One region of the Acidihalobacter yilgarnensis genome, then DNA from elsewhere that is predicted to be linked to it. Evidence: predicted binding sites of a transcription regulator. Region 1 holds the regulator's gene; each other region holds the start of a gene.
The links. The regulator sigma-54, encoded in region 1, starts transcription at its own class of promoters, with help from an activator protein. The targets are predictions, from matches to a motif close to TGGCANGNTNCNTGCTT.
Positions count from the first base shown of each region.

Region 2: the regulator sigma-54 is predicted to act here: its motif matches at 3,624-3,640, upstream of BI364_RS15775 (amino acid ABC transporter substrate-binding protein).
Region 3: the regulator sigma-54 is predicted to act here: its motif matches at 5,829-5,845, upstream of BI364_RS14075 (ammonium transporter).
Region 4: the regulator sigma-54 is predicted to act here: its motif matches at 4,992-5,008, upstream of flgA (flagellar basal body P-ring formation chaperone FlgA).

Region 1 is NZ_CP017415.1:3,045,874-3,053,641, reverse strand. It holds gene ptsP (phosphoenolpyruvate--protein phosphotransferase) at 1-730, opposite strand, end outside; gene BI364_RS14770 (HPr family phosphocarrier protein) at 848-1,117, opposite strand; gene BI364_RS14765 (PTS sugar transporter subunit IIA) at 1,104-1,517, opposite strand; gene rapZ (RNase adapter RapZ) at 1,568-2,428, opposite strand; gene hprK (HPr(Ser) kinase/phosphatase) at 2,425-3,369, opposite strand; gene BI364_RS14750 (PTS sugar transporter subunit IIA) at 3,378-3,842, opposite strand; gene hpf (ribosome hibernation-promoting factor, HPF/YfiA family) at 3,866-4,186, opposite strand; gene BI364_RS14740 (RNA polymerase factor sigma-54) at 4,423-5,883, opposite strand; gene lptB (LPS export ABC transporter ATP-binding protein) at 5,957-6,682, opposite strand; gene lptA (lipopolysaccharide transport periplasmic protein LptA) at 6,679-7,251, opposite strand; gene lptC (LPS export ABC transporter periplasmic protein LptC) at 7,220-7,768, opposite strand, start outside.
Region 2 is NZ_CP017415.1:3,274,544-3,282,311, forward strand. It holds gene BI364_RS15760 (amino acid ABC transporter ATP-binding protein) at 1-3, opposite strand, end outside; gene BI364_RS15765 (amino acid ABC transporter permease) at 69-1,166, opposite strand; gene BI364_RS15770 (amino acid ABC transporter permease) at 1,188-2,378, opposite strand; gene BI364_RS15775 (amino acid ABC transporter substrate-binding protein) at 2,454-3,479, opposite strand; gene BI364_RS15780 (ABC transporter substrate-binding protein) at 3,829-5,103, opposite strand; gene BI364_RS15785 (ABC transporter substrate-binding protein) at 5,349-6,623, opposite strand; gene BI364_RS15790 (branched-chain amino acid ABC transporter permease) at 6,778-7,731, opposite strand; gene BI364_RS15795 (branched-chain amino acid ABC transporter permease) at 7,728-7,768, opposite strand, start outside.
Region 3 is NZ_CP017415.1:2,919,532-2,927,299, reverse strand. It holds gene BI364_RS14110 (mechanosensitive ion channel domain-containing protein) at 1-249, opposite strand, end outside; gene msrB (peptide-methionine (R)-S-oxide reductase MsrB) at 264-674, opposite strand; gene BI364_RS14100 (inositol monophosphatase family protein) at 671-1,474, opposite strand; gene BI364_RS14095 (DUF3301 domain-containing protein) at 1,562-1,945, shown strand; gene BI364_RS14090 (cation:proton antiporter) at 1,926-3,887, shown strand; gene BI364_RS14085 (ferredoxin--NADP reductase) at 3,897-4,640, opposite strand; gene BI364_RS14080 (undecaprenyl-diphosphate phosphatase) at 4,810-5,643, shown strand; gene BI364_RS14075 (ammonium transporter) at 5,915-7,222, shown strand; gene BI364_RS14070 (hypothetical protein) at 7,328-7,579, shown strand; one part of gene BI364_RS14060 (IS3 family transposase) at 7,624-7,768, shown strand, end outside.
Region 4 is NZ_CP017415.1:2,329,921-2,337,688, forward strand. It holds gene BI364_RS11145 (MBL fold metallo-hydrolase) at 1-374, shown strand, start outside; gene BI364_RS11150 (GGDEF domain-containing protein) at 539-1,435, shown strand; gene BI364_RS11155 (flagellar brake protein) at 1,504-2,259, shown strand; gene BI364_RS11160 (CheR family methyltransferase) at 2,301-3,122, shown strand; gene BI364_RS11165 (flagella synthesis protein FlgN) at 3,140-3,607, opposite strand; gene flgM (flagellar biosynthesis anti-sigma factor FlgM) at 3,676-4,017, opposite strand; gene flgA (flagellar basal body P-ring formation chaperone FlgA) at 4,162-4,827, opposite strand; gene BI364_RS11180 (chemotaxis protein CheV) at 5,117-6,067, shown strand; gene BI364_RS11185 (HDOD domain-containing protein) at 6,126-7,358, shown strand; gene fliK (flagellar hook-length control protein FliK) at 7,446-7,768, shown strand, end outside.

The DNA.
Region 1 (7,768 bases):
GCTCGCGAAAGTGGCGTTTTAGCGAGATGGCACCGTCTGCCAGCACGAGCCCGGCATCACCGTCGATGATCAGCATTTCGCCATTGCTTAGTAGGCGAAGTGCAGCATGTGTGCCGACCACGGCAGGTAGTTCAAGACTGCGCAACAGGATTGCGGTGTGTGAGAGGGGGCCGCCAAATTCGGTGATCACACCCGCGACACGCGCTTGGTGAAGACTGGCGATGTCGGCGGGAGAGAGGTCATCGGCAACCACGATATCGCCGCGAGTTACCGGCATGACGGCCGTTTCCTTGCCAGCGAGCAGACGTTGGATGCGGCCGATGACGTGGGCAACGTCATCCCGACGCGTGCGTAGATACGGGTCCTCCATAGCATCGAAGGCCGCCACCAGTTCATCGTGCTGGAGCTTGAGCGCCCATTCCGCATTGCAACGCAACCGGCGGATATGCTGAATCGGTTCGCGCGCGAGCAGGTTGTCTTCCAGCATCAGCAGATGGGTGTCGATAAAGGTGCCGACATCGGCAGGCGCGTGCGCCGGGATGCGGGCACGAACGGCCTTGAGCTCGGCCTTGGCACGCCGTAGCGCATGACGAAAGCGCTTGACTTCATTGGGCAGGGCATCTGCCGGTAGTCGTCGTTCGGTAACCTCTGGCGCTTCCTGCGCATAGCGATATGCGCGACCGATGGCGATGCCGCGGGAGACACCGATGCCGTTGAGCAACAGGCTCATTGTGGAGCTTTCCTTGGCTTGCGAGCGGAGGTGGAGGCGGGCATCAAACCGGATGGAACCCGCTTATACGGCGCTCTTGAATCTCGTTTATAGCACCAAGCCGGGTGGGGCCGCTCGTCAGCTTCCCTCACCGAAGCGGTCGGCGATCAACGCGGATATCTCCACGAGGGCCTGTTCTGCGTCGATACCTTCTGCATGGAGAGTCAGCGTGCTGCCCTGAGCGGCGGCGAGCATCATGACTCCCATGATGCTCTTGCCGTTCACCCGCCGGCCATTACGTTCGAGTTCGATGTGCGCGTTGAAGCGGCTGGCGAGGCTGACCAGGCGGGCAGCGGCACGGGCATGTAGCCCGAGGCGGTTGACGATGCTGACTTCAGTCTGCGCCATGCGTACTCACCTCCTGACAATTGAGAACGCCATCGTGTCCGCCGCTCAATGCCTTGTCTTTGAGGGCGTCGAGGCTCAGCGTCGGATAGTTGAAAATCCGGATCAACATCGGCAGGTTGAGCCCTGCAAGGATACGAACCTGGTGGTTGTCGTCGCAAAGACGGCAGGCGATGTTGCTGGGCGTGGAACCAAACATGTCGGTGAGCACCAGGATGCCGCTACCGGCGTCGAGCCGGTCGCACAGCTCACGGGCGCGTTTGAGAATCTCATCAGGGTCTGAGGCGGGGGAAACCGCGAGGTTGGCAACGGTAAGCGGTGTCGCACGTAGCATGCTGCGTGCCGTTTCCATGAGGTCCGCGCCGAGGCGGTTATGCGTGATGAGTAAAATTCCCACGGACATGGTGCGACGTGCCTATGCGGTAACGGGTGGCAATGGATGGGGATCGGGCATCAGCCAAGCTCCCGGTGACGGATCGTGATTTCGGTACCGCGTTCGTCTCGGAAGGCGTCGCCGAGCCTTTGTACGAGATAGACCGAGCGGTGCTGTCCGCCGGTGCAGCCGATGGAAACCGTCAGGTAGCTGCGATTTTCGGCCTCGAAGCGCGGGATCCATGTTTGCAGAAAGCGCTGGATGTCGTGGTACATGTCTTCGACCATCGGGTGGGAAGAAAGATACTGCTGTACAGAAGGGTCAAGCCCAGTCTGGTTACGCAGGCGCGGTTCCCAGTGGGGATTGGGCAGGCAGCGGACGTCGAAAATGAAATCGGAGTCTCCTGGCACGCCGTGCTTGAAACCAAAGGACTGGAACTGCAGCGATAGCGAACCGACATGGCTGCGTCCGATGCGCTCGCGGATCTGGGCGCTTAGCTGATGAACGTTGCTGCGCGTCGTGTCGATGGTCAGATCGGCGTGTTCGGCAATGACCGCGAGCAGCGAGCGCTCCAGGTGTATCGCCTCGATCAGGGGGAGCCCTTTACGTGATAAGGGATGCTTGCGGCGGGTTTCGCTGAAGCGCTTGATCAGCGTGTCAATCTCGGCCTGCAGGTAGATGATTTCAAGTTGAACGCCCCGCGAACGGATGTCTTGAAGCACTTCCTTGAAGCCGCGCAGTTCTTCGATGCCGCTACGCGCATCGATGCCGACGGCCGCCTCGTCGTAGAGTTTCACTTTGGGGCTGAGCAGGTTGTCGACGAAGGCCGGGAGCAGGCCGAGGTGCAAATTGTCTATGCAATACAGACCCTCGTCCTCGAGGGCATGCAAGGCAACGGTCTTGCCGGAGCCCGAAAGGCCGCTGATGATGATCAGTCTCACGATTCGCTCTCGAGGCGTTGTTGCTGTCGCTGAATCAGGTCGTCCGCTGCATCATAACCGGATTGCAGCAACAGGTGTTTGCGTACAGAGGCTTCGACCAGGACCGCCAGGTTACGGCTGGGCGCGACGGGGATTTCGATGACGGGTATCTCAACCCCGAGCAGGCGTCGGATGCGCGTGATCCCGTACAGTCGATGCTCGTCCTCGTGACGGGTGCTGTGGCTGTGGCGCAGGTCTATGATTAGCCTGAGATATTTGTTCAGTTTGATTGCATTGTCACCGTACATGGCGCGCACATTGAGTATGCCGAGCCCGCGTACCTCCAGCATATCCTGCAGGACGTGTGGGCAGCGTCCCTGCAGGATATCCGGCGTGATGCGGGCGAACTCGGGTGCGTCGTCCGCGACCAGGCGATGACCTCGGGTGATCAATTCCAGTGCCAATTCGCTTTTGCCCACATTGCTGTCACCGGTGAGCAGCAGGCCAGTGCCGAGCACTTCCATGAACACGCCATGTGTGGTGGTAGTCTCGGCGAGTGCCTCGCTGAGGAAATAGCGTAATGTGCTGATGAGTTCGTGCGTGGCCAGGGGGGAAACGAGCAGCGCGATACCCGCATGCTCGGCAAGTTCGATCATCCGGGTGTCCGGAGATTCTCCGCCACCGACGACGATCACGACGCTCTCGCCGTTGAGCAGTTGTGACAGGGCGTGCTCGCGGGTGGTGGTGTCGAGTTGCTGCAGATAGGCGAATTCGCGGCTACCCAGTACCTGTACGCAGTGCGGGTGTATCAGGTTGAGATGGCCTACCAGGGTGGCGCCGCCCCAGTGAGTATCGGCCGCAGACAGACGCTGCCCTCCGCTCGAACGTCCCGCCACCCAGGAAAGTTCGAGGCGTTTGCCGAGGGCTTGATAGAGGGTTTCAGCGGAGAGCGTGGCGTCCATGACGTCGCCTAGGCGGCGTGCCTGGCATCCCAGTCATTGAGCAGTCCCAGGGCGGACTCGCTGTCGTGGGCACCCCGTAGTTGTTGCACGGTGATCGGGTCGCTGAACAACTGAGCCAGTCTTGAGAGCGTGTCCAGGTGTTCGCTGGTGCACTCCTCGGGGACCACCAGGGCGAACAGAAGATCAACCGGCGCCTGGTCGGGGGCATCGAAATCGATGCCCCCGTTCAATTTGATGAAGGCGGCCTGGGTTTCCTTGAGGCCAGCCATGCGGCCGTGCGGTATCGCTACGCCATGTCCCAAGCCGGTACTGCCCAGGCGCTCGCGTGCGAGCAGGGTATCGAAGACCTCATTGGAGGAAACCTGTCCACCCTTGGCCAGGAGTTCGCTTAGTGCCTCCAGTGCCCGCTTTTTACTGTGGATGTCCGCATCGTTGAGGATGCGTTCGGTCGTGAGTAATTCGCCTATCTGCATGGTTCAGGTGTCGCCTGTGTGTTTCAGATGGCCGTGCGTTTGGTCGCTTCGGCCTTGTGATGGTCTTTGGTCTTTTCCTTGTGCTTGATCACCTGCCGGTCGAGCTTGTCGACGAGCGAGTCGATAGCGGCATACATGTCTTCGTCGACGGCATCTGCGAAGAGTTGGTTGCCGCTGAGGTTCAGACTGGCTTCGGCCTTCTGACGCAATTTCTCTACGGAAAGAATTACGTGGACATCGATCATATTGTCGAAGTGTCGTTCGAGACGCTGGAATTTGTCGCTTACGTAGTCGCGTAGTGCATCGGTCAACTCTACGTGGTGCCCAGACAGGTTGATTTGCATACGATACTCCTCGTTGAGGGCTGTGTCTTAACTGCCCATTTGGGGGCGGTGCCATCATGGCCGACGTTGCTCGCCGTCCGCGGTTCCCTGTGCGGGGCGTGGACGGCGGGTAACATCTCCCACCGCCGGGTTTCGACGCTGGCGCCCGACTGTGCTCCCTGGTCACGGCCGGAATGCGGGTGTCGGTCCGTATTGCGCCAAGTCGAAGAATTTTGTGAGATCTCCATGATTTGAGTCTAGTTGAGTCGTTTGCGATCGCTGGAGGACGGAATGTTCATGCCCTCTCGGTATTTGGCGACCGTGCGGCGCGCAACCTGTATCCCCTTCTCGCTGAGCAGATCTGCGATCTTGCTGTCCGACAAAGGTTTGTCGCCGGGTTCGGATTCGACCAGTTTGCGGATCATGGCGCGAATCGCGACTGCGGAGCATTCACCGCCATCGGCGGTACCGACGTGGCTGGAGAAGAAGTACTTGAATTCGAAGATGCCGCGGGGCGTGTACATGTATTTCTGGGTAGTGACGCGAGAGATGGTCGATTCGTGCATTTCGACCTGTTCCGCAATGTCGCGCAGGACCAGGGGCTTCATCGCCTCCTCGCCATATTCGAGAAACCCCCTCTGCTGCTCGACGATGGCAGTGGCGACACGTAGCAAGGTTTCGTTACGGCTTTGCAGGCTTTTGATGAACCAGCGCGCTTCCTGCAGCTGATTTTTCATGTAGGTGTTGTCAACGCTGCTGTCTGCGCGCCGTACCATTGATGCGTAGGTGGAATTCAAGCGTAGGCGCGGCGCAACTTCAGAGTTGAGCTCCACGCGCCAGCGCTGACCCTGTTTGCGGACCGTCACGTCGGGGACGATATATTCGGGTCGGCTATTGCTGATCTGTGCACCAGGCCGCGGATTGAGCGACTGGATCAGTGCGATGGTTTCCTGCAGGCCAGCCTCGTCCAGTTCCAGGTGGCGCATCAGTGCCTTGAGATCGTGATTCCCGAGCAGGTCGATATGGGATTGCACCAAGCGCCGCGCCTGTATCAACCACGGTATATCTTGTGGCATCTCAGAAAGTTGTATGTCGAGGCATTCCGCCAGATTGCGGGCGCCGCAACCTGGAGGATCTAGCCGTTGCACGAGATGGAGGACGGCCTCGATGTCCTCGATTTCGAGATCGGCCTGCAATTGCGCGGCGAGTGATCCACGGATGTTCTCGATATCCTCCTGAAGATAACCGTCACCGCCGATCGAGTCGATCAGGGTCATGGCGATCAGGCGATCCTGCTCGTTCATGGGTGCCAAGTGCACTTGCCAGAGCAGATGATCGATCAGCGACTCGCCATCGCCGCTTTGTGATTCGTAGGGGTCGCGGTCATCGGCTTCGGACGAGCCGGAGCCCGCTGCGGTTGGCGGCTCGTAAATATCGTCCCAGGCACTGTCGACCGGCAATTCGTCTGGGATGGTGTCTTGGGATGGGTTGTCTTCGGCGGCGCCTTCGCGAGATTCGCCGTTGATTTGCTCGCCATCCGCGCCCTCAACTCGCCCGGAATCCTCGTCGACCTCGAGCATCGGGTTGGTTTCCAGGACTTCCTGAATATGTGTCTGTAGCTCGAGTGTCGAGTACTGCAATAGGCGTATGGCCTGCTGCAGTTGAGGCGTCATCGCCAGGGATTGCCCCAGCCGGAGTTGAAGTGAAGGCTTGATCATCGCGTTTGATGTTTATCTTGAATTCGCGTTTAACGCAATGGTCATCGTCGGACTCTTGGGTATCTCGGGTTGCTTACAGGCGGAAGTCCTGACCCAGATAGACCTCGCGGGCCTTCTGGTTGTCCAGGATATCTTCCGGGGTGCCTTCGGCAAGCACATGCCCGTCGCTCAATATATAGGCGCGCTGACAGATGCCGAGGGTCTCACGTACGTTATGGTCGGTAATCAAGACGCCAATATCCCGGTCGCTCAAATGTCGCACGATGCGCTGAATATCGAGCACCGAGATGGGATCGACACCGGCAAAGGGTTCGTCTAGCAGGATGAATGCGGGCTCGGCTGCCAAGGCACGGGCAATCTCCACACGCCGTCGTTCACCACCGGAGAGGCTGAATCCGCGACTGCTGCGAATATGCCCGATCTGCAGTTCATCCAGCAGACTTTCCAGGGTTTCATTCTGTGCCTTGGGGTCGAAATTGTCACGCAGTTCGAGTACCGCGCGGATATTGTCTTCGACGCTGAGGCGGCGGAATACCGAGGCTTCCTGAGGCAGATAGCCGACGCCCATGCGCGCGCGCGCATGCATGGGGAATCGGGTGATGTCCTGATCATTGAGGCGAATATGGCCAGAATCTGGCTGGATCAGGCCCACGATGATGTAAAAGCAGGTGGTTTTACCCGCGCCGTTGGGGCCGAGCAAGCCGACGATCTCACCGCTGCCCACGTCAAGCGACACCCCGCCAAGGACGTCGCGGCCGCGATAGCGTTTGGTGAGATCCGTGACGCTGAGTACGCTCATGGCGTGGATTTCTCCGCGCCGCCTTGGCCGCCGGGGACCAAAGTTGCCTTAACGCGATTGCCGGGCGCGCCAGCGGTGACGACACCGCTCTTCGTATCGTAGACGATGCGCGCGCTGCTGAAGGTGTTGCGTTCCTGGATCAGTTTGGCCTGTCCGTCGAGGTGGATTTCCTGGTTGCCGGGCAGATACAGCATGTGCGTGGCGTGTCCCTTCACCGGTTTGCCCTTGGGCGTGACATCGCTGAAGCTGGCGGGAGCCCCATCCATCGTCAGCCGTTCGACCGGGCCCTTGGGTGGTGCAATTACGGTCAGGCGTTCACCATCAATCGTCAGCGCGTTCTGCGTCACGTGGACGTGCCCGGTGTAGATGCCTATGCCGGTTTTCTGATCGAAATGGAATCGGTCTGCGCTGATGTGAACAGGGGCGTTACGCGAAACGGGGGGCGCACACCAGGCGTTCAGGGGCAACGATAGGGCGAATGCCGCTATCAGCCAGAATCGGCGTGCCCGTGTACGTCGACCGCTGGCGGCCCGTGAATCAGTGGGATGTCGTTGGGCGTGTGTAAACACTGTGCACGTCCTTTAGGAGGTCGATGAACTGCTGCTTGAAATTTGCACTCAGGCCAATGCCTTGCGTGACATACCCAGGACCCTCGATGCGGGTGGGGGCCGGGCTCGTCGCGGTCTGTTGACGGGTATCGACCGTCACGTTACTGGAAATCACGTGAATCGTCTGTCCCTGCGTGTTCTGTCTTGTGATGAGCACACGCTCTGGCATCTGCACGATGGTGTCGCCGGGCAGCAGGATGGCGCTGGGCGAGCGTAGCGTTACCGGCGGACCGCGCTCAGGATATACCACCAACACCGGATCGGTCAGCCGGGTGAGTCGGTCCGGTAGGGTATGTGTAAGGTGTACTGCCTGCAGGCGATAGCGGCGGTGCCCGTTGCTGCGCCACTGGGTCAGTGTCACGCCCTCTGCGGCGTAGTCCGTGCCGTGTGTCAGAGGCTCCATTTTGAGCGGCGGCGGCAGCGAATGTCGCGCGAGCCAGTAACCGAGCATGAGGGTAAGGGCCAGCGCGGCGCCTGT
Region 2 (7,768 bases), 230 kb from region 1:
CATGGTCTTCCCCTCGGTCAAATAAAATGGCAGGGAGCTGGTGTGTCGCCCCTCGGTGAACATTATTTTCAGCGCTTGTGTCCGGTATCGTAACGACGTTCCAAACGCATGCTGTAGCGCGACATGCCAAAACAAAACAGCCAGTACAGCGCGCCAGCGAAGACGAATCCCTCCAGCGCGAAACCCAGCCACTTGGGATCAGTAAAGGCCGACTGCACGATTCCGAGCAGGTCGAACAAGCCGATAATCGAAACCAGCGTGGTGTCTTTGAACAACTCGATAAAGGTGGTCACCAAGCCAGGAATCACGAGCTTGAGGGCCTGCGGCAGAATCACCAGCGCCATCAATTTCCAGTAATTCAATCCCAGCGAAGCTGCTGCTTCCTGCTGGCCTCTGGGTATCGCCTGAAGACCCCCGCGCACGACTTCCGCGATATAGGCTGACTGAAATAACGCAATACCGATCAACGCGCGCATTAATTTATCGACATCGGCGCCCTCTGGCATGAATAAAGGCAACATCACGGAGGCCATAAACAATACCGTGATCAAGGGCACGCCGCGCCACAACTCGATGAAAGCGACGCACAATGCACGCACAATGGGCATCTGTGAACGACGTCCCAGTGCCAGCAGGATGCCGAGGGGTAGTGCCGCCACGATACCGACCGATGACAAGATCAAGGTCAACATCAAGCCGCCCCATTGCGTGGTTCTCACCACTGGCAAACCCGCCACGCCACCGTGAAACAAGGCGAAGGCCACGAACGGGAAGACAAGCAGCGTAAACAAGCCCACCCAGCGCTTACCCGGCATGCCGCGAAGCATCAACCAGGCCAAGAGGCCAACGAGCAATAAAGCACCGACATTAACGCGCCACAACTGATCCGGCGGATAGAACCCATAGATAAACTGGCTAAAGCGAGCCTCGATGAACACCCAGCAAGCCCCACCTGCGGTACAAGCGCTGCGATCGCTACCCACCCACGAAGCCTTGATGAATGCCCACTCGACAACCGGGGGCACCGTCAGATAAAGCAGATAGGCCGCAACCAATGTCAATAGCGAATTGAGCGGCGTGGAAAACAGATTGCGTCTAAGCCATCCAATCGCGCCTACTTGCGAAGATGGCGGCGGCAAATCCGGATGCGGTTGGTATTCCTTCATATGAATTCCTCGGTGCCGCGCTCAACGCTCAATGAGCGCAACCCGCTGGTTGTACCAGTTCATGAACAGCGAGATCAGCAAGCTCAGCGTGAGATAAACCGCCATGGTCATGCCGATGATCACCACCGCCTGCCCCGTTTGATTGAGCGTCGTCCCCGCAAAAACGTTGACCAGATCCGGGTAACCAATTGCGGTAGCGAGAGATGAGTTTTTGACCAAATTCAGGTATTGGCTGGTCAGCGGTGGAATGATCACCCGAAGCGCCTGCGGCAAGACAACCAAGCGTGTGGTATTGCCGGGATTTAATCCCAACGAACGGGCCGCCTCGGTCTGCCCATGGCTAACCGCGAGGATGCCCGAACGGACGATTTCCGCAATTGAGGAAGCGGTGTAGATGGTCAGAGCCAACAGCAGTGCTGTCAGCTCGGGGATCATGGTGATGCCACCGGTAAAATTGAAGCCATGCAGGCTTGGCAGCGACCAAGTCAGCGGCATACCCAGCAGCACAAAACTCAATGCCGGCAGCCCCACCAACAAAGCCAGCGAGGCATAGACCGTGTGAAAAGGCTGTCCGGTACGCAATTGCCGACGGTGCGCCCAACGTGCGAGCCAGACGACCAATACAATCGCAACCAGCAGGCTCAGCACTACATAACCGAATCCAGTACCCGGCACCGGTCCCGGCAAATAGACGCCGCGGATGTTCAGGAATGCCCATTCTCCGATCGACAAACTCTGGCGCGGTGCGGGTAGTGCCTGCAACACGGCAAAATACCAAAACAGCACCTGCAACAATAAAGGAATATTGCGGAAGGTCTCGATATAGATTCCGGCCAGGCGAGCAATCAGCCAATTCTTCGACAGCCTGCCGATACCGACTACCAGACCCACCAGCGTGGCCAGCACAATACCCATGACCGAAACCAGCAAGGTGTTAACCAGCCCAACCAGAAAGGTGCGGCCGTAGGTCGATGAAGGGGTATACGGAATCAGGCTTTGGATAATACCGAAACCGGCTTCTCGATCCAAAAAACCGAAGCCCGTGGAGATACCTCTTTGCTCAAGATTGCTGACCGTATTGTGAAAAACATAGCCGAGCAATGCGAATACTGCGCCCAAGACCAGCGCCTGGAATATGATCGCGCGAACCCGCGGGTTGCTCATCAGGCTTGGGCGTCCCGGTACGAGTGGTTCCTTGGGAGGAGCGGACATCGATTGATCCCGTATTGATAAAGCCCAGGGGGGGCGTGCTCCCCCTGGGGCGTTCACAATTCGACCGAAGTCGTGTCAGCGAATCGGCGGAGCGTACTGGATGCCGCCCTGATTCCAGAGGGCATTCAGGCCGCGGCGGATCTTCAGCGGTGATGACATGCCCACATTCCGCTCGAAGGATTCACTGTAATTACCAACCTGCTTGACGATGTCATAAGCCCACCCGTCGGAAACCCCGAGCATTTTGCCCAAGCCTCCCTTGACCCCGATGAAACGCTGAATCGCTGGGTTATTGCTATCGGCCTTGAGCGAATCGATGTTTTTCGAGGTAATACCGAGATTTTCGGCATCCAACATCGCAAACAAGCTCCACTTCACAAGATTGAACCATTCATCGTCGCCCTGTCGCACCGACGGGCCCAGCGGTTCTTTGGAAATAATTTCGGGCAACACCTCGGCGCTATCCGGGTTGGCCAACAGAATCCGCAACGCATACAACTGAGATTGATCGGAGGTCAGTACGTCACAACGACCCGCGTCGAATGCCTTCACGGTAGCGTCGGAGGTATCGAAGGTCACCGGTTTGAACTGCATATGCTGGCTGCGGAAATAATCGGCAAGATTGAGTTCAGTCGTCGTGCCGGATTGTACGCAGACGGTCGCGCCACTTAGATCCTTGGCGCTCTTGACCCCCAGCGCCTTCTTCACCATGAACCCCTGGCCATCGTAATAATTCACGCCGGCAAAATTGATCCCGAGTGAAGCATCGCGGGTCAGCGTCCAGGTCGTATTACGTGACAGCACATCAACCTCTCCTGACTGCAGTGCGGTGAAACGCTCCTTGGCGGTCAGCGGGGTGTACCGTACTTTGTTGGCGTCGCCAAACATTGCCGCAGCGACAGCGCGACAAACATCCACGTCCATGCCCTTCCAATGCCCTTTGTCATCGGTATTGGAAAAGCCGGGTAGACCCGTGCTAACGCCACACTGCACATAGCCTTTATTTTTGACGGCGTCGAAGGTGGCACCGGCGTGGGCAGTTCCCGCCACCATGGCAAACGAAAAGGCGGTACCAACCGCCATCCAGCGTAATTTATGCATGATTAGCCCTCATGATTGTTATTGACTGTCTGTATTTTATGGCGCGCGAGCCCCCCGGCTGCGCGTTACTCCCCGGCCGTATCACGTGTCCGTGCGACCGCCGATCGCCTATGCGTATCCCCCGATACGTAAGACACTACTCACATGCAGATATCGGGCCAGGTGCTGACATATCACCCTCATGGCCGAAAAAACTGTATCACCAGCTTTACACAGCATAGCCGCGAACAGGACGAACGGCCAGCATCACCCCGATGAAGGAGCAGATTTGCACCACAATGGTGCGTTCGTAACGAGTGCCGCCCGCAAGCTTGTACCCACGGGCGACACTTTTCGTAGACCTCGCTGATTACTTCAGGCCCAGCTTCTTGGTGATCACTGCGATCTCGTCAGCACTCATGGTCTGCTTGTTGACGATGTTGCCCCCCTCGACCTGCCAGACCACTTCCGGCCCCTGCACGTCACCCTGGGGATCGAAGTTCAGATCACCGGAGGCGCCGACATAGCGGATTGTCTTGCCCTCGGCCAGCAGCTTGCGAGCCTTTTTGAAACCAGCGACGCCGGCTTCGACAGGCGTGCCCTTCGGATCGCCGGTCACGCTACGGATGTGATCCTTGATGCAGGTGCCGGTGCTGCACTTGCCCGCCTCCATCGCCAGCGCGATAGTCGCAACAGCATCGTAGGCATTCGCATCGTAAGGCTGGGTAAAATCATGCCCGTAAGCCGCCTTGAATGCCTTCTTCACGATCGGCAGACTGGGGGTATCCATACTGCCGGGCACCGTTCCCCAAACATGGCCGTCTAGATATTTCGCACCGACGCTGGTGATGAACTGCGGGGCATTGAGCGCATCCGGGAACAGGTACTTCTGCGCACCGCCATTGCTGATCCATTCACGCAGGATGGTCGCACCCTCGTTCGGATAAGCAACCAAGAACAAGGCCTGTGGGTGGCCTGCCAGCGCCTTGGCAACCTCTGAGCGGTATGAAGGCTGCTGCGGGTTGTAAACCACCATCGAGGTCACCTTGCCGCCATAGGCGGTGAAGGCATCCTTAAAGCGATCAGCCAACCCCAGACCATAGGGATTGTTCAGGTAAATGACCGCCACCTTCTTGAGATGGGCTTTTTCCTTGGCCACATAGGCCATGGCCACGCCTTGCAGGGCGTCCGAAGGGCAGGTACGGAACCAGTAACCACCCGTCTTGCCTTCTTTGGCCAATTGGGTAAACGCTGGTGATGTCGACCCGGCGGAAATCTGCACCACCTTGGAGGGGGCCGTGGCCGAAGTCAGGATCGCCATCGACACGCCACTGGAATAGGCGCCGACCAGGGCCGGCACGTGGTTGATGTCGATCAGCTTCTTGGCCGCATCGACACCCGTCGAGGGCTGGGTCTGCGAATCATAGATCATCGCCTTGAGCGTACATCCATTGATGCCGCCGGCCTTGTTGAACTCCTCGACCGCCAGCTGCACGGCCTTGACGTTCTCCTGGCCGGTTGCGCTGAGCGAACCGGTCAGCGGCAGGACTGCACCGATGGGGATACTGCAATCGCTGGAGGCGGCATGCCCCACCATGGGCAGCGCGGCCAACAAGGCAGTCGCCAGATAAGGTTTGTAGCGCATTCGTGTATCTCCTCAATGAGAAAGCGAAACATCCGAGTTAGAGGGGGCCATTGGCCCACCTGTGATGCCCGACCCCTCCTCGCGCACATCTCCACTCGGCCATTCCCGTCAGTCAAGACGGGCTCTGCTGCGGGTTTTCCAGACACGCGTTACATCTGTGTGACGCCCCTTGTACGGGATCTCGACGCCCGGACAATCACCCGGGCGTCGCACACACCATATTGACGTCTTATCGAGTGTATTGCCTATTTGGCGTACTGCTTGAGCACCTTGTTGATCGCGTCAACTTTAATCATCCCGGTCTCGGCAACCTTGCCGCCCTTGACCGTCCACACCACCATCGGCGCCGTCACGTCGCCGTACTGGTCGAAGCTCAGCGGGCCGGAAGCACCGACGTAATGCACTTTTTTGCCGGCTTTGAGCAGCATAGAAGCCTTCTTGAAGCCATCGACGCCGGCATAGATAGGCGTGCCGCCCATACCCGTCACCTTGCGGATGTTGTCACGAATGGTCGGCGCCTTGTCACTCTTGCCGGATTCCATGGCCAATGCGGCAATCATGACGGCGTCATAGGCATTGGTCATGTAAGCCTGGGTCGGGTAGCTGCCGTGCTTCTTCTTGAAGTTTTCCTTAAAGGTTGCCAGCGAAGGCGTCTTCTCGGAACCCGCAGCGGTGCCGTAGACCGTCTTGAGGTACTGCGGACCCACGTCGTCGACAAACTTCTGCGACTCCAGGCCATCCGGTAGCAGGAAGGTCATCGGGCCGCCGGCGGATATCCATTCGCGCGCCACGGTGGTGCCGTCGCCCGGATAACCGACCAGGAACAGGGCCTGCGGTTTACCTGACAGGGCCTGATTGACCTCGGAACGATAGGAAGGCTGTTTGTCGTTGTAAGGCACCTCGGCAGTCACCGTGCCACCCATCTTCTTGAAATAGTTCGCAAACTTGCCGGCCAGACCAGTACCGTAAGGGTTGTTGATGTACATCACCGCCACGCTCTTGAGGCCGTGCTGATGCGCCAGCATGGCCATCGCCGTACCCTGCAGGGCATCGGAAGGCACGGTACGGAACCAGTAACCGCCAGTGCGGCCTTCCTGGGCGAGCTGGGTGAAGGTCGGCGAGGTCGACGCGGGCGAAATCTGCACCACATGCGCGGAGCTGGTCACCGAAGTCAGAATGGCCATGCTGACGCCGCTGGACAGTGCGCCGATGATGACCGGTACGCGATTGATGTCCACCAATTTCTTGGCCGCATCTACGCCCACGGCGGGATTGGTCTGATCGTCGTAAAGGTCGAATTTCAACTTGCAACCATTCACACCGCCGGCCGCATTGATATCGCTGACCGCGAGCTGAGCACCCTCGCCGATCTGCTGACCTAACGCACCCAGCGAACCGGTCAAGGCCATCACGCCACCGATGGTGGTCGTGCACTCGGCATGCGCATTGATCGCGGCCATTGACAGTACGCCGGCCGCCACGCCCGCGAACATCGACTTTGTCAGTTTTTTAGACACCATGTAATTACCCCTCATCAAGGTCCATTGGTGGACACATTATTAACAACAGATTGAATGCCTTACCCGTTATCCCACCCAGTCTTTAAATCATTGTCCTTATTATCTGCCTGCTGCGGGCGCGTGCCGCCCGGCACGCACCCGCAATTTCTTCTTCTCAAGGCGCCTGTTTGGCCCTGGGAATGATCGCTCTCCGGTTACCCAGGATTCCTCTGGGCTTGAAGATCAACGTCAGCATCAGCACCAAGCCGATCAAGATGATCTGGAAGGCGCCACCCTTAACCTGCAGACTCGCCGGCAGAATCGCCTGGACCAGCGTGCCGCTGCCGCTCCACAGCATCCAAACCAGCAGCGCACCCAGTACCGCACCGCGATTGTTGCCGCTACCGCCGATGATCAGCATCGCCCAGATCTGGAAGGTCAGCACCGGCTGGAAATCCTGCGGACTGATGTATTTGATGAAACAGGCGTACAGCGCGCCACCCAATCCCATGATCATGGAACCGATCACGAATGACTGCAGGCGGTAACTGAACGCGTTCTTGCCGACCGAGCTGGCCGCGGTTTCATCCTCGCGTATCGCCATCAATACCCGGCCCCAGGGCGAATGCACCATGCGCTCCAGCGCGATGTACACCACGAACAGGATGAGCAAGACCATCGCCAGGAAGAACACGTTGTACTCGAAGTTCGACTTGAAGACGTTCGCCAGCGGCTGCGGGATGTTATAGATGCCCTGCGTACCGCCTGTGAGCCACTGGGTGTTCATCGCCACCAGCTGGATGCTGAAGGCAATGCCGATGGTGGCGATGGCTAGGTAATCGTCACGCAGCCGCAGTGTCGGAAACCCAATGACCAGCGCCGCCACACCAGTGACCAACATCGCCGCAACCATGCTCAGCGGGATGGGCACGTTGAAACCGCCCAGATGCCCAGAGGTCACCGGGCTGGCGAGGATCGCGTAGGTATATGCGCCCACCGCGAAAAAACCGGCGACGCCAATATTGAACAGACCCGTGTAACCCCACTGCAGGTTCAGCCCCAGTGAGACAACGCCATAAATGGCGGCGAGGATCAGGAAAAATACGAGATAGGAAACCAGGCCGCTCATTTCTTTTCTCCGAGAATGCCGGTCGGACGTACGAGCA
Region 3 (7,768 bases), 130 kb from region 1:
CAGCCCGTCGACGTTGATACCCATGAAGCGCAGCACAACGAGCGCGAGCACGGTCCACAGCAGGCCGGCGCCAAGTCGCTGCAGGAATAGGGCGGTGTCGATGGACATGGGCGTGTGCCGTCGCAGGCGGGCAAGCGCACGGCCGAGCCAACGTTGCAGCAGGATAATGGCGAGCGCGCCGCCGAGCAGCAGGCCAAGAGGGGGTAACAGGTGTTGCAGACCGCCGAGCCATTGCTGGAATGTACCCATGGATTGTCTCCAGGTCAGATTGAGTCGTCGGCTTCAAAATCGAGCGATGCGGAGTTGATGCAATAGCGCAAGCCGGTGGGCGGCGGGCCATCAGGGAAGACATGGCCGAGGTGGGCGTCGCAACGGGTGCAGCGGGCCTCGATCCGGCGCATGCCGTGACTGTGATCCTCGATCGTGCGGACAGCCGCTTCGTCGGTCGGTTGCCAGTAGCTTGGCCAGCCGCTGCCGGAATCGAATTTCTCGCCGCTGCGGAACAGTGCCTCGCCACAGCAGACGCATCGGTAGAGCCCCGGTTCATGATGGTCCCAGTAGCAGCCGGTAAATGCCGGTTCGGTGCCGCCCTCGCGGGCCACGCGGAATTGCTCGGGACTGAGGCGGTCGCGCCAGTCGACGTCTTTGGCGGGAATGCTTGGCTTGTCGTTCATTTAGGCGCCCTCCCGGGAACGGATAGTGTGTTCAGCAATGACTCGAACAGAGTGACGTTGCGGGTGGCGATGACAGAGCGCGGTCCTGTCTCCGCCCGGAACACCGTTTCGCCCTCCAGGGTAAGCGCCTGCCCGCCGGCTTCAGCCAGAATCAGGCTACCGGCCGCGAGGTCCCAAAGACGCATACCGCCGTGCAGATAAAAATCGCCACGGCCCGCGGCGAGCCAGCACCACTCCAGTGCGCAGCTGCCGAGGTTGCGTTGTGAGTGGTAGGGCGGTTCGCGCACCAGCCGTTCGGCAAGTGACTTGGACAGGCGCTTGAAGTCGACGATACCGACCGCGCGTGCAAGTTCGCTGGTCTCGGCACGGGGTTCGAGCGGCTGGCCGTCGAGACAGGCGCCACCGCCACGTACGGCGCTGAAGCATTCTCCCCGTTCCGGATCGTAAATTACCCCGAGGGCGGGTTGTCCCTCGACCAGTAGCGCAAGCGACACGCTGTAAAGTGGCAGGCCGGCGGCGAAATTGCTGGTGCCGTCGAGGGGGTCCAGGCACCACAGCGGGCGCCCCGAGGCGAGGCATTCTGCCTGTGCGTCCGGAGACATTTCCTCGCTGAGGAAGTCAATCTGCGGCCAGTCGCGGGCGAGAGCGATGCGCAGGGCGCGATCCATGGCCAGATCGGCCTCGGTGAGTAGACTTCCATCGGTCTTGCGTTCGGCGACGACACGTCGGAATCGTGGCGTCAGTTCGGTCCGCGCGGTGCGGATGACCAAGTCCGTGAGGTATTGAATGTCGGGTGGCATTATCGTTTTCGGACAAATCGTCAGGCATCACACTTTGCCACATCCGCCACTCCGTTGCGTATCCTCACTGGGGTACACTCGTTTCCCATGAGTATATTGCTGCTGGGGATTCTGGGCGCATTGGTGTGGTGGTGGCTGGCTTCGCTGCGTGCCCGCGAGGCCGCGCTCAAGGCCTGCCGGCGGGCCTGCGCGCGTGAGCAGGTGCAATTGCTCGACGAGACGGTCGCAGTCCGTCGTCTGGGCCTAGCCAGAGATTCGAGCGGCAGGGTACGCGTACGCCGCAGCTATGGATTCGAATTCAGCGTGGATGGACATGATCGCCGTCAGGGCGAGGCGATCTGCCTGGGACAATCACCGGAACTGGTCAGGGCAGACTGGCCTCGGGATGCCGAAGCAGAACCGGCGTCCGAGGCGCCGCTGCCAGGCCGCGTCATACCGTTTAGGGGGCGGGATGGAACACCACGCCATTGAGGGGGTATTGATCCTGCTGGCTTGCTCGGTGCTGGGCGTATCGATATTCAGACGTCTACACCTGCCGCCGGTACTGGGATACTTATTCGTCGGTATCGTCATCGGCCCGCACGCCATCGGTTTGTTGCAAGACAGCGACCTGATCCATCTGCTCGCCGAGATCGGGGTGGTGTTTCTACTGTTTACCATCGGGCTTGAGTTCTCCATCGGGCATTTTCTGACGATGCGGCGCATCGTGCTGGGTCTGGGTGGCGCGCAGGTGTTGCTCTCGACTTTGGCTGGGGCATTGATTGCTTGGCTGTCGGGCGTGCATTGGGCCGGTGCACTGGTCGCGGGCGGGGCGCTTGCCATGTCGTCGACCGCTATCGTGGTCAAGCAGCTCAATGAACAGCTGGAGATTCATTCGCGGCACGGCAGGCTGGCGCTCGGCGTACTGCTTTTTCAGGATTTGGCGGTAGTGCCCTTTCTGGTGGCCATCCCGATTTTGGCCGGCGGGGCATTGGACGGTTTGTGGCTGTCGCTCGGTATCGCCCTGCTCAAGGGTGTACTCGCGCTCGCGATCATGCTCGCGGCGGGACGCTGGCTGCTGCGGCCGCTGTTTCATGTGATTGCCGCCGCTCGTTCCACGGAGCTGTTCACCTTGACGGTCCTGCTGGTGACGCTGACAGCGGCCTGGTTGACCTATTTGTTGGGGCTTTCGCTGGCGATGGGTGCCTTCCTCGCCGGCATGATGCTCAGCGAGACCGAATACAAGCATCAGATCGAGACTGACATCCGCTCCTTCCGCGATGTGCTGATGGGCGTGTTTTTCATCAGCATCGGTCTACAGCTGAACCTACATACCCTGTCATCGGTTTGGCCGCTGGTGCTCTTGATGCTGGTCGGCTTGGTGCTGGGCAAGGGCTTACTGGTGATGCTCCTGACCCGCTGGCTCGGATACGAAAATGGCGTGGCCCTGCGTACGGGGCTTGCGCTGGCGCAGGGCGGCGAATTCGGTTTCGCCCTGTTGGCGTTGGCGCTCAACCGCCATCTGCTTTCGCCTACCGACAGTCAGGCAATTCTCGCCACGATCATCCTCAGCATGCTGCTGGCGCCACCGTTGCTGCGCTACAACGGGCGTATTGCCAAGGCGCTGTTCGCGCGTTCCTATCTGAAGGGTCGCTATACCGAGACCCGGCATCTCGGCTGGGCCGCGCGGGAACTCGGCGAGCACGTCATTATCTGCGGTTTCGGTCGTATCGGTCAGAATTTGGCGCGCTTTCTGCGAGCGGACGGGATCGACTACGTGGCTCTGGATCTGGACCCGTATCTGATCCGCGACGCCTGGGAGGCGGGCGAGCACGTGTTCTACGGTGACAGCACCCACGGGGAAATCCTGCGTGCTGCGGGTTTGGCGCGTGCTCGGGCCATGGTCATTACCTTCGACGATGCGCATACCGCCGAACGCATCATCGAGGCGACACGCAAGCGGCGGGGTGATCTACCCATCCTGGTGCGTACTCGCGATGAGGCCGATCTCGAACGACTCGAACACGCGGGGGCGACGCAGGTCGTGCCCGAAACGCTCGAATCGAGCATGCTGCTTGCGCGTGTATTGCTGCAGCGCTTGGATATTCCCGACGATGTGATCAACGAGCGCATCGAACAAGAGCGTGCGGATCATTACCGCAGTCTGCGTGGCCTGTTCGCGGGCGAGGCAGAGGCTTTGCGCGATCGCCTGCACAGCGTCACGGTGCATCCCGAGGGTAAGGCCGTCGGCAGTACGCTCGCGGCGCTGGAGCTGGGCGCGGTCGGCATCCGGGTGGAGGCGATCCGTAGAGGTGGTATCCGCGGCGAGCATCCGGACGATGGCATGTGTCTGGAGGCGGGAGACGTACTGATACTGCGTGGGGGGCAGGATGCGCTCAAACGGATCGAGCCGCTGTTCCACGGCCCCAACTGAGTCAGCGACCTACCAGTATTTTTCGGTTGTGATATGGCCGGGTTCGCGCCGGCGGTTGCGCCGCAGACCGCGTGCGTTGAGTGCCGTGCTGGTGTCGCGGATCATGTCCATGTTGCCGCAGATCATTACCTGTGCGCTATCCGGATCGAAACGCAGACCTGCGCGGGCCTCCAGGCGGCCGTCTTCGATGGCTTGCGGGATGCGACCCTCAAGGGCATCCGGGAGAGATTCGCGACTGACGAAAGGGATGTAGTCGAAATGTCCGGGGTGGGCGGTTTTGATGGCAGCGATTTCATCGCGGTAGCTCAGTTCCTGTGCCTGGCGCACGGCATGGATCAGGCGGATATTGTCGAAGCGTCGCCAGGCCGCTTCGGTCTTGAGCAGGCAAATGAAGACGCCTAGACCCGTGCCGCTGGAGATCATCCATAGATTCTCTGCATCTGGGACTTCGTCGAGTGTGAAAAAGCCCGAGGCCGTGCGCGCTACCCAGATTGAGTCGCCGACGCCAACGGATAACAGCGCCGTGGTCAACGGGCCGTTTTCGACGGTGTTGTAGTAGATTTCCAGATAGGGCGCGTCCGGCGTATTCACGCAGGAATAGGGACGAGCGATCCGCTCTCCATCGATATCGAGCGCGACGCGAGCGAATTGGCCGGGTTTGAAGGTATCCATGGGCGCGTCAATGCGCAGCGTGAACAGCTTGTCGGTCCATTGCCGTTTCTCGATGACGCGGCCTTCCAACCAGTGGTCCATGAGCATTTCCTGATGTTGTCTCGGGCAGGGCCACACTATGCTGTTGGTCGAGCAAAGCTTCAAGCCTCTAAGTCGCGGCTGCAGACTTACGAAACGGTCACCCGTAGTGCTTTGCCAGCGCCCAAGCCTTCGCTAGACTGGCGACCCGCTTATCAGCCGAGAGATGTCCATGACCGAGCCTTCCAGCCTGCACCTTTTTCTCATGGCTATCCTGCAAGGCGTGACCGAGTTGTTCCCAATCAGCAGCCTCGGCCATAGCGTGCTGGTGCCGGGCATGCTGCATTGGCCAATCGATCGCGATGCGCCCTGGTTCTTGCCCTTTATCGTGGTCCTGCATCTGGGTACGGCTTCGGCGTTGTTGATCTATTTTTGGCGAGACTGGTGGCGTTTGTTCAACGGTTTGTGGCGCGCGCGCGGTGGTGCCAGTAATGCCGAAGCCCGCCTGTTTTGGATGTTGGTCACGGGCACGATTCCCGCAGGTTTGATCGGCTTGGCCCTGCATCATCAAATCAGCCGGCTATTTGGGCTGTTCGAGCTGGCGGCGATTTTTCTGATGATCAATGGCCTCATGTTGTTAATCGGCGATAGCCTTAAGCGCAGGACACCCGATGGTGGCCTGGATAAGCTCACCTGGGGTAAGGCGCTCGTCATTGGTCTCGCGCAATCGATTGCCCTGATTCCGGGGATGTCCCGTTCAGGCGCAACTTTGGTTGCTGGCCTGGGGGCGGGTCTGGACTACGCCGCCTCGGCACGCTTCTCCTTCCTGCTGGCGACCCCGATTATTGCAGCGGCTGGCGTACTGGAAGTGCCAAAACTGCTACATCATGGCGTACCTGGTGGTCTGGTCCATGTCATCGTGCTGGCGGGTTTGCTGGCGGGTGTATGTGCTTGGTTTTCGACTTGGTTTTTGATGCGTTGGTTCAGCGAACATGAAGTCAGTGCCTTACGTCCCTACGCGATTTATTGCATGTTGTTGGGTGCGTTGGCCCTTTGGGTCGGGTGACGCCGCGTTAGGGAATAGCGGTTTTTGCGCGCGACCTGTCGACCATAAGTTCCACTTTAAATAATTTAAATGGATGTATTTTTTTAGTGCGGATTAATTTTTAATGCACTCTTTTTATGTCTATTTTTAATTAGAAAAATCAATTAATTACCTTGCAGGTTAGGACTTGTGAGGGTTTTCTTTTTTGGTATGCAACTTGCCTGCATGAGTGGCGGTTTTCGCGCTGAATCAGTGCGTCGATTCGATCACGAACAGGACAAGGAGCGTAGAGATGGCGGGTCATTGGCTTAATACGGGTGACAATGCGTGGCAGCTTGCAGCTGCCACGATCGTGGGCTTGCAGAGTGTGCCGGGACTGGTGGTGCTGTACGGCGGCATCGTCAAGAAGAAATGGGCGATCAATTCGGCATTCATGGCGCTGTATGCCTTCGCGGCTGTGTTGGTGGCGTGGATATTGTGGGGATACAACATGGGTTTCGGTCCCAAGTTGTGGCCCTTTCTGGGCATGCCGGGTCCTGCGTTAATGGGGCACTATGAGTTGTCCCAGGCCGATATCCCTGCGGCAGGCGCAACGGCTGCCTTCCCTATGGCCACGATGATTTTCTTTCAGTTCGTGTTCGCCGCGATCACGTTGATCATCCTGGCCGGAGCGGTGCTCGGACGAATGAGTTTCAAGGCATGGGTATTGTTCGTGCCGTTGTGGCTTACGTTCTCCTATGTGGTGGGTGCGTTCAGCCTATGGGGCGGCGGTTGGCTTGCGCAGCTGGGCGTCATCGATTATTCCGGCGGGTATGTCATTCATTTGTCGGCGGGTATCGCCGGCTTTGTGGCGGCTGCGATGGTAGGACCACGACTGCAACGCGATCGCGAGAGCTTCCTGCCCAACAATATTCTTCTGGCGCTGGTGGGGGCTGGATTGCTATGGCTGGGCTGGGATGGCTTTAATGGCGGCGACCCTTATTCGGCAAGCGCAGATGCCGGCGTGGCCGTGCTCAACACGAATATTGCGACTGCGGTCAGCCTGCTGACCTGGACGGTCATCGATGTGATGTATTTCAAGAAGCCGTCGGTGATCGGTGCGATACAAGGCATGATTACCGGTTTGGTTGCGATCACGCCGGCGGCCGGGGTGGTCAACGGTTACGGCGCTATTGTAATTGGCCTCGTCTCCGGCAGCGTGCCCTGGTTCACGATGAATATCCTCGGCAAACGCATGCGTATTTTTCATAAAGTGGACGATACCTTGGGTGTCTTCCACACGCACGCAGTCGCCGGTGTGCTGGGTGGTGTGCTGACGGGAGTACTGGCGACCCCGGATTTGTGCAAGGCCTTCGGACTGACGACGCCGGGTGGCTGGCTTTACGGAAACTTCCATCAGGTATTGCTGCAATTACTCGGTGCGGGCTTCATCATCGTACTCAATGTCGTCATGACTTTTGTGTTGCTCAAGATCATTTCCTTCATCACGCCGCTGCGCATGGATGAGGAGAGCTTGCTAATCGGCGACGATGCCGTACACGGCGAGGAAGCTTACGCGTTGTACGGCGAGGGTGATCGCAAGCCTGTCCTGGGTGACTAGCGCGATCTTGCCTGCCCAGCAGCGGCGCCCGGAAATGCTGTGGGCGTCGCTGTTCTCCTCCATTTCCTCCCTGCATTAATCACGGCACTGCATGGAGATTTCGCTATGTTCGGCCTTTCGGGTCGCCTGTTGATTGAGATGGCTGCGCTCACTCTGTTGGGTGGGTTGCGGGGGGCGCGAATCCGTATGCGCGATGAGCGTGAAATGCGCGATTGCGCACTGGCGGCGGCAGCGATGGTTCAAGCCGCCGGCTATGCGCGTGATGGCTTGCCGGATGTGGCGCGCGCTCGCCTTGTAACCGTGATCCTGCGATTGAAAGAACTGGACCCACCTGATTGGACAGTGATTGAACGCTGATAAGTGCTTCCTTCATCATGAGCGAGACGCTCTGGAGAGAAGCGATGAGACGGAAAAGACGAAACCATTCGCCTGAGTTCAAGGCCAAGGTAGCGCTTGCAGCGCTACAGGGTGACCTGACGATGGCTGAGTTGGTCAAGAAGTTCGATGTACATGCCAATCAGATCGCGGACTGGAAGAAGCAGCTGC
Region 4 (7,768 bases), 720 kb from region 1:
GCACCCGTATCGACGTGCTGCACACCCCAGGCCACACACCAGGTTCCGCTTGTTACCACCTGGGCGATGACCTGATCACCGGTGACACCCTGTTCGTGTTCGGTTGCGGTCGCTGCGATATGAAGGGCGGCGATCCAGAGGCCATGTTCCACACCCTGCGCCATCTACGCGAAGACCTGCCACCGGATACCTGTATCCACCCAGGTCACAACTATGCAGAAAAAACCAGTACCACAATGGATGAACAGGCTCGCTGCAATCCCTTCATGCATTTCAATGAGATCGATCACTTCGTCCGCTACCGTCAGCACGAACACGATCGCATACGCAGCACGCCATACCCCCGGAATGCCGGGATTGAGTCGATATCTTGACACCAGACGACCACAACGGGTGGCGTGACGTCAATCATTCGGCGGATCGCTCGGGAGTATGCGAGCAAAAACACTAACCATTTGATACAAAAGAATTTAGATCCATATTCAATATATGGCACAAAATTCGCATCACTTATTGTGAACTCATGCGATCCGAGACCATGGCGATATTTCGATTCCCCAGAGCCCAAGGCCAAGCCGAGCGCTCCACAAGTGGCGAAACGCCGCCTCAGGGCGCTTTCGATGCCCTGCTGCGGCTGCAAGCAACGCTGGACATCGAGGAACTCCTGGCCAACTTCACTTCGTTGATCTCGGGTGAGCTGTCGATTGACGGCTACAGTTACACGGGTCCACGAGATTCGGCAATTCATTGCCAGTCCGGCCACACCAACCGGCACGCACTTGCCTATCAACTGATGGTCGAGACCGAGCATCTTGGCGAATTACTGGTCTACCGCGCCCGACCGTTCACCGAAGTTGAAAGCATGGGCCTCGAAGACATGCTCTGCCTGCTCGTCTACCCATTGCGAAATGGGCTGCGTTACCAGGAGGCCATACGCTCTTCGTTCACAGACCCCCTGACCGGCCTCGGCAATCGCTCGAACATGCTGCCGCAAATCCAACGGGAAATCAGCCTAAGCCACCGGGAGTCCCGCCAGGCCAGCCTCCTGATGATCGACATCGACCATTTCAAACTCATCAACGATGGCCATGGCCACCCAAGCGGCGACCAAGTTATCGTCTGCATCGCCGACATCATCCGCAGCACGGTACGCGATTTCGATCTGGTCTTTCGCTATGGCGGTGAGGAATTCGCGGTACTGCTGGTTAACACCGATAACTCACGCGCAACGCACGTCGCCGAGCGCCTGCGTAAAAACGTCGACATGCACACCTGTCGCTTACCCGACGGGCACGGTGTCTCGCCAACGATCAGTATCGGATTGAGTTCGCTGAGCCGACAGGACACGCCGCAAACCCTGATCGAGAGAGCTGACCGCGCCCTCTACCAAGCCAAGGCAGACGGGCGCAATTGCGTCCGCGACCACGCTCTCTGATGAGCCAAGTCCACCCGACAGCAGTTTTCGGCTAAGATGTCATGATAGTGTCCCGTGAATGCACGCCCATGCGCACAGCCCTACTCGAACCCTCATTGTTTGACAACCAATACGAAATCATCACCCATCCCCCGCGGATCGCGCGCCTGCTACGCGACATCCATGAGGATCGTGCGATGGTTACCCTCATACCCGATGAGGGAGAGCAGGCCTTCAGTACCGCTATCCTCGAAGGTAGCGAGGGGATGGCCCGCGATTACTTCATGCTCGATGAGTTTGTCCCTCGCGAGGGCAACAGAACCATCGTTCCAAACACCAAAATCTGGCTCCTCGGCCAACTCAAGGGCGTCAAATTCGCATTCGAATCCCACATCATCGAATCTGGAAGTGAAAATGGGATCCCGTTTCACCGAGCGAGCCTGCCGAAATTCATCCGTTATGAGCAGCGTCGGACAAGTTACAGGGTGAATGTTGCGCTGGGCATCAAAGCCGGCGTGCGTCTTGGAACACCGGAAACACACAATCCGCTGGCTGGCCAGCTACGCGACCTTTCGGTCGGCGGCGTCTCCGCAATATTGCCGGCCCTGCACCGACAGGCAATCATACCCGGCACACTCATGCCCTACTGTGAAGTCGAACTGCCGGGCGAGGGCACCATCGTAGCCGAGACGGAAATCCGCCATGTGCGTCCGTCCGCCGACAACACCAATACACAAGTGGGGCTCGCGTTCCACAACCTGACGGCCGATGCGCAGCGTCAGATACAGCGTAGCGTCAGTTATCTTGAACGAGAACAGCTCCGCAAGCAGCCAGACGATGATTGATCGCAACCAAACACCGCTACGGCGTAAGGAAACATGCGGACATGGCTGATGAAAGACTGGGCCAAACCGAATACAACACCTTCAGAAAATTCCTTTCCGATGCCTGTGGCATCGTCCTGGGCGACAACAAACACTATCTTGTCGTCAGCCGGCTGAACCGCATGGCGCGTGACGCGGGCCTACCTACGATCAGCGCTCTGCTGGCCAAGCTCCCACATGACCGCGAACTCGCCCGCCAGGCCGTTGAGGCCATGACGACCAACGAAACCTCCTGGTTCCGGGACCAACATCCGTTCAACAGCCTTCGTGACCACATACTCCCGGAACTGGCGCGCCGTGGCACCGCCATACGCCTCTGGTCAGCAGCCTGCTCATCCGGACAAGAACCTTACTCGTTGAGCATGATGATCGACGAAAGCCTGCGCACACACTCCGGCCTCTCGCTGGCCAATGTTCAGATCATCGCAACCGATGTTTCCAAGCAGATACTCGACGAAGCACGCACCGGCAGTTACGACGGTTTCAGCATGATGAGAGGCCTGACCGACGACCAGCGGCAGCGCTATTTTGTCAGCAAGGGGGATCGTTGGGAGATTACCCCTCGGGTCAAAGGTCGCGTCAGTTTCCGCGAATACAACCTGATGCAAAGCTATGCCTCGCTTGGCCGATTCGATGTAATTTTTTGTCGTAACGTTCTGATCTACTTCTCAGCGACCGCGAAGGAGGATATTCTCAGACGACTGGCGCAGGCTCTGAACCCTGGCGGGTATCTGTTCCTGGGAGCGGCGGAAACGGCAAGCAGCGCGAGCGACCTGCTCGATCTCGTAAGATTCAATCCGGGAAGCGCCTACAAGCGCCGCTGAACGCAGCGTAACCTTTTTCAAACCTTGGCGAGAGGCTGGCCACCGCCGATGCCAGAATCGCCCTTTCGATCATAGGTAGCCGGTTCGACCGGCTCGCCACGTAACACCCGGAGCAAACGACGCACCTGACGTTGTCCACTGTTGTTGAGCGCGCCATTACGACGATTGAGAGCCTCGCAACGCGTTGTCTCATCCACGAGCACCCGCCAAGCGGCGGCCACTTCGGCTGGCGCAATAGACAGATAGCGATCCATCCCAACCGGATCCGCCCCATACCCCAAGCCCGCAAGCAATGCCGCACGCCGCTCACCGCTCGCCTCCAGAGACTGGATGAGGGCCTGCTTGGCATCCGCCAGCGACAACAGCGCCTCTACCTGCAAGCGCTCCAATGCATCGGATTCCGTCTCTAGAATCTCGCGCAGACGGGTCATAGCGGCAAATTCCTCACCGAGTATCGACAGCAGCATGGATTCGTCGTTGCTCACTACCTATCCCTCTCCCACGTCACAACATGGCTTGCCCACGGCGCCACGGGAGGCTGCACCGCGGGGTTTCAGGAACCCTTTGCCGGCCCCTCAAGACTCAGCAGCTTGCTCGCCACCTGGCTCGGGTTGATGTTGTACTGCCCGCTCTGAATAGCTTGACGCAACTGCGCCACACGTTGCTTATCCACAATCGGCTGTTGAGCAAGTCCGGCCTGCAACTGGGCGAGCTGCTGCCCACTCCGAGTCAAACTCACCGAATCACTCGAAGCAACGGGCGTCCCCGGGGTTTGGGTTTGGCTGCTGGCGGTGTCACGTGTCGACCCCAGCGCGGATGAATGGGAAGAACCCGCTGTATCGCCCGTAGCCTTGGCACCGCCTTGCTGTGGAATATTCTTGAGATCGATATTCATTGAATCACCCGTTGCCGAAGCCGTTTCGGACCCGAACTTCGCGTCCACATGCGGCAATCGCCTTTGCTGATGCCAGACTTATCGACCAAGCCTGACGAAACTTTAGCCCCATTCTGCTGCTGAGGCCAGCCTGGGCGATACGCACTAGCCACCGACTGTCACCTTCCCAGGCCCACTGACCACACCCTCGATGATGCGCTGGGAGTGGCTATTACGCACTTTGATCGCTTGACCACGCGATCCCGAGGCAAGCGCCACACCTTCGGTAGTCACTTCAATACCGCTCCCACCAGACATGACCGTTACCATTTGTCCACGGCGCACCAAAATGGGGGGGCTCAGCATTGCAGGCAGAACGACCTGACCCGCCATGACATCACGGGTCAGCACCTGCCCCACAGCCTGCGTCTTGCCAGTCAAATAGCCATAGGCGAGATTACTCAGATCGCGATCAGCCAATGCCAACTCCGAGGCCATCAGCTGCGTTCCGCGCACCAGCGGACGCACCGCCACGACCACCGCGAGCCTGGCCGAGACTTGAACGGGCACATACAGGGTCCAGGGATGCGGGCCGGCGCACCGCACGCCGATCACGGCATTACCAATCACGCGACCGCCACTCGGCTTGAAGGCATTCAGCCCTTGCGTACAGGCGGGCAGCGCCAGGCGCGCATCCAACGGTGATGCGCTGATGTGCAACTTCGCGCGCGGCAACCCCTGTTTCGCCTCCGCCAGCGCGAATGACTCCGCAGCATCGAGTATCCGCACATGCGGCTCCTGCGCATCCGCCGCCACGGCCCCGCCTAGCATAACGCCATACAGACAAAGCCCAAGGAAAACCCACCCCATTCGCCAGTTTCCCGACACTCAGCACCACCTCCAAAGACACATGACGATATTTTGACGGCCACAACAGGAGCGATTGTCGCGCAATGGCTGCCGCATCGCAGTAATGCATACCACTGTATAATCAGAAGCAATATACAGGCCACAGCTAAAGCCGCCGGTGCACGGGCAGGTTTTTTACAAGCTTCTAAACTCTTATTAGTTTCTGCCGACAACCTGTACATAACGACGATTAGCCGAATCAAGGGGCAGTATGACCGACATCCTCTCCGCCGTAGACAAACGCACCCGCCTTGCAGGCCAGAATCGGCTGGAACTGCTGCTCTTCCGGCTGGACAAGCAGCAGATTTTCGCCATTAACGTCTTCAAGGTCAGGGAAATCATACCCCAGCCCACGCTCAAAACCGTCCCGCAGGCGCATCCCTATGTGCTTGGGATCGCCAACATCCGTGGCCGGCCGACTTCGATCATTGAGGTCGCAAGGCCCTTAGGTCGGCGCGGCGTGCCCGCCGGACAGGAAAGCTTTGTCATCGTCACCGAATTCAACCGTAGCGTACAAGGCTTCAGGGTTGCATCGGTCGAGCGCATCATCAATATCAGTTGGGAATCGGTACTACCGCCGCCCAAAGGCAGCCGCTCCGGCCACTATATGACCGCGGTCACGCAGTATGAGGATCAACTGATCGAAATACTGGACGTCGAACGCATACTCGCCGATGTACAGGGCGTCAACACGGATGTCTCCGACAACCTCAAGGAGAGAGATCCGACGCAAAATGCCCAAACCCAACGCATCCTCGTCGCCGACGACTCCTCAGTCGCCCGACTACAGGTACGCCGGACACTTGAACAACTCGGGATGCAGGTCGTCCTCGCAAACGACGGCAAAGAAGCCTTGGACAAACTCGAAGCGGTCATGGCCTCCGACACGGAGCGCCAATTCGACATGGTGATTTCAGACATCGAAATGCCACGCATGGATGGTTACACGCTATGCAGCCGCATCCGGGCCGACAAAAGCCTCATCAACCTGCCGGTCATTCTCCACACCTCGCTGAGTGGGTCCTTCAACCAGGCCATGGTCGACCGCGTCGGCGCCACGGCATTTCTGCCGAAGTTCCAACCCGATGAATTCGCAGAAACAATTCTTCGCCTACTTCACCCCCGGCCCCATGAGGTGATAATCCCCGGACCCGGAGGTTAGAACCTCCGGGTCCCAACCCGCCGCCCGCCCAACGAGAACGCTGCTCCCACGCGAATCCATGCCTAACTCGGATATCTCCATCGAACAACTCGGCCGGCTGGAACCGCTCAGTCAGCTCAGCGAGGCTTCCCGGCAAGCGTTACTGCCCAAATCCAGAATCGATACACTGGAACCCGGCAAACGCCTCCCATCCCGCAATCGTGAGCGCTGGATCAGCTTCATCCTCGACGGCAGCATGGACCTGATGCAGGGTGATACGCTGCTCGAACGGATCGAACCCGGCATAGATGCGGCACGCTCCTTACGCCCGCTGTTCCCAGATGACAGCCTTGCGGAATACGCGGCGGTGATCACACAGACACGCCTGCTGAGTATTGCCCGGCAGGCTTTAGAGGAGGCCATCAAGGCCGAAAATGCCACAAACAGTGGCTATGATGTCGGCGAAGAGAGTATTTCCTCGGTCGAGAGCGATCTGCTCGAGCGGTTTTACAAGGCACTGAGCGATGGCCGCATGCAGCTTCCCAGCCTGCCGGAAATTGCCATCCGCATCAGGGAACTCGCCGCCGACGCCGAAACCAGCCTCAACGACCTGTCCAAAGTCATACAGGTCGACCCCTCGCTGACGGCTCGCCTGATTCAGGCCGCCAACAGCGCTGCTTACCGGGGCACGCGTGCGGTCGGCTCGGTGCGCGAGGCCATCACGCGCCTAGGTCTCAAGCGCACCGCCAGTCTTGCGATCAGCATCACGATGCACAATGTATTCAAGGCCCGCTCACCGCAAATCGCCCGCCAGATGCAGCTACTCTGGGAGACCAGCGTGGAGGTTTCGGCCATCGCCTATATCATTGCCCGGCATTCGCGCCTGATGGATCCCGATCACGCCTTGCTCGCCGGCCTTATGCACCGTGTCGGCGCCGTCCCGATACTCCTATTTTCCGAAAGCCTAGGGACCGGCATCGACGATCTCAAACTCGCTATCACCCGTCTGGCGCCCATGGTCGGCGGGGTTCTGCTCAAGGAATGGGGCTTTGATCACGATGTGGTGATCGCCATCGAAGAGGGAGAACAATGGATGCGCAGCCCTGAACTACCCGCTGACCTCTGCGACATCATCATCGCCGCCCGACTCTACGCAGACTTGCGCAACGATCGTCCGTTACCAGCCGCCTCACTGGCCGAGGTTCCCGCCTTCCGCAAACTCGGCCTAGCTGACATGGAATCCGATCGATCGCTGCAAGTGCTGGAAGATGCCGCCGAGGAAATCGCAAGCATACGCGAGTTCCTGAACTGATCATCCCGGAAGCGAATGGCGTGCCCATCGACATATTCAACCTTGCGCCATTAGCTGTACCGACATGCGAGGAGGCTTCGAAATCCGGTGGAATTCGGCATACGCGTCGACAGTCAGCAGCTTGCCCAGAGCGCCCAAGGCAGTACCTCACCTCGCGCCCAGCTAGCCGCTTGGCAAGTCGGGCAGGTGCTACGTGCCTTTGTCCTTGAAGGTACGCCCGCGCAGGCAGGTGGTGGTCCTGCGCGCCTGCAGATCGGCAATCTGCAGATTCCAGTCAGATCCCAAACGCCGCTGCAAACGGGCGAGTCATTACGCTTAAGTGTTCGGCGCGCCGGTAACGACATCGTCCTGGCACGGGCACCCGCAACGCCCCCCTCCGTATCGCCACAAACCGTTGCCATCGAACAAGC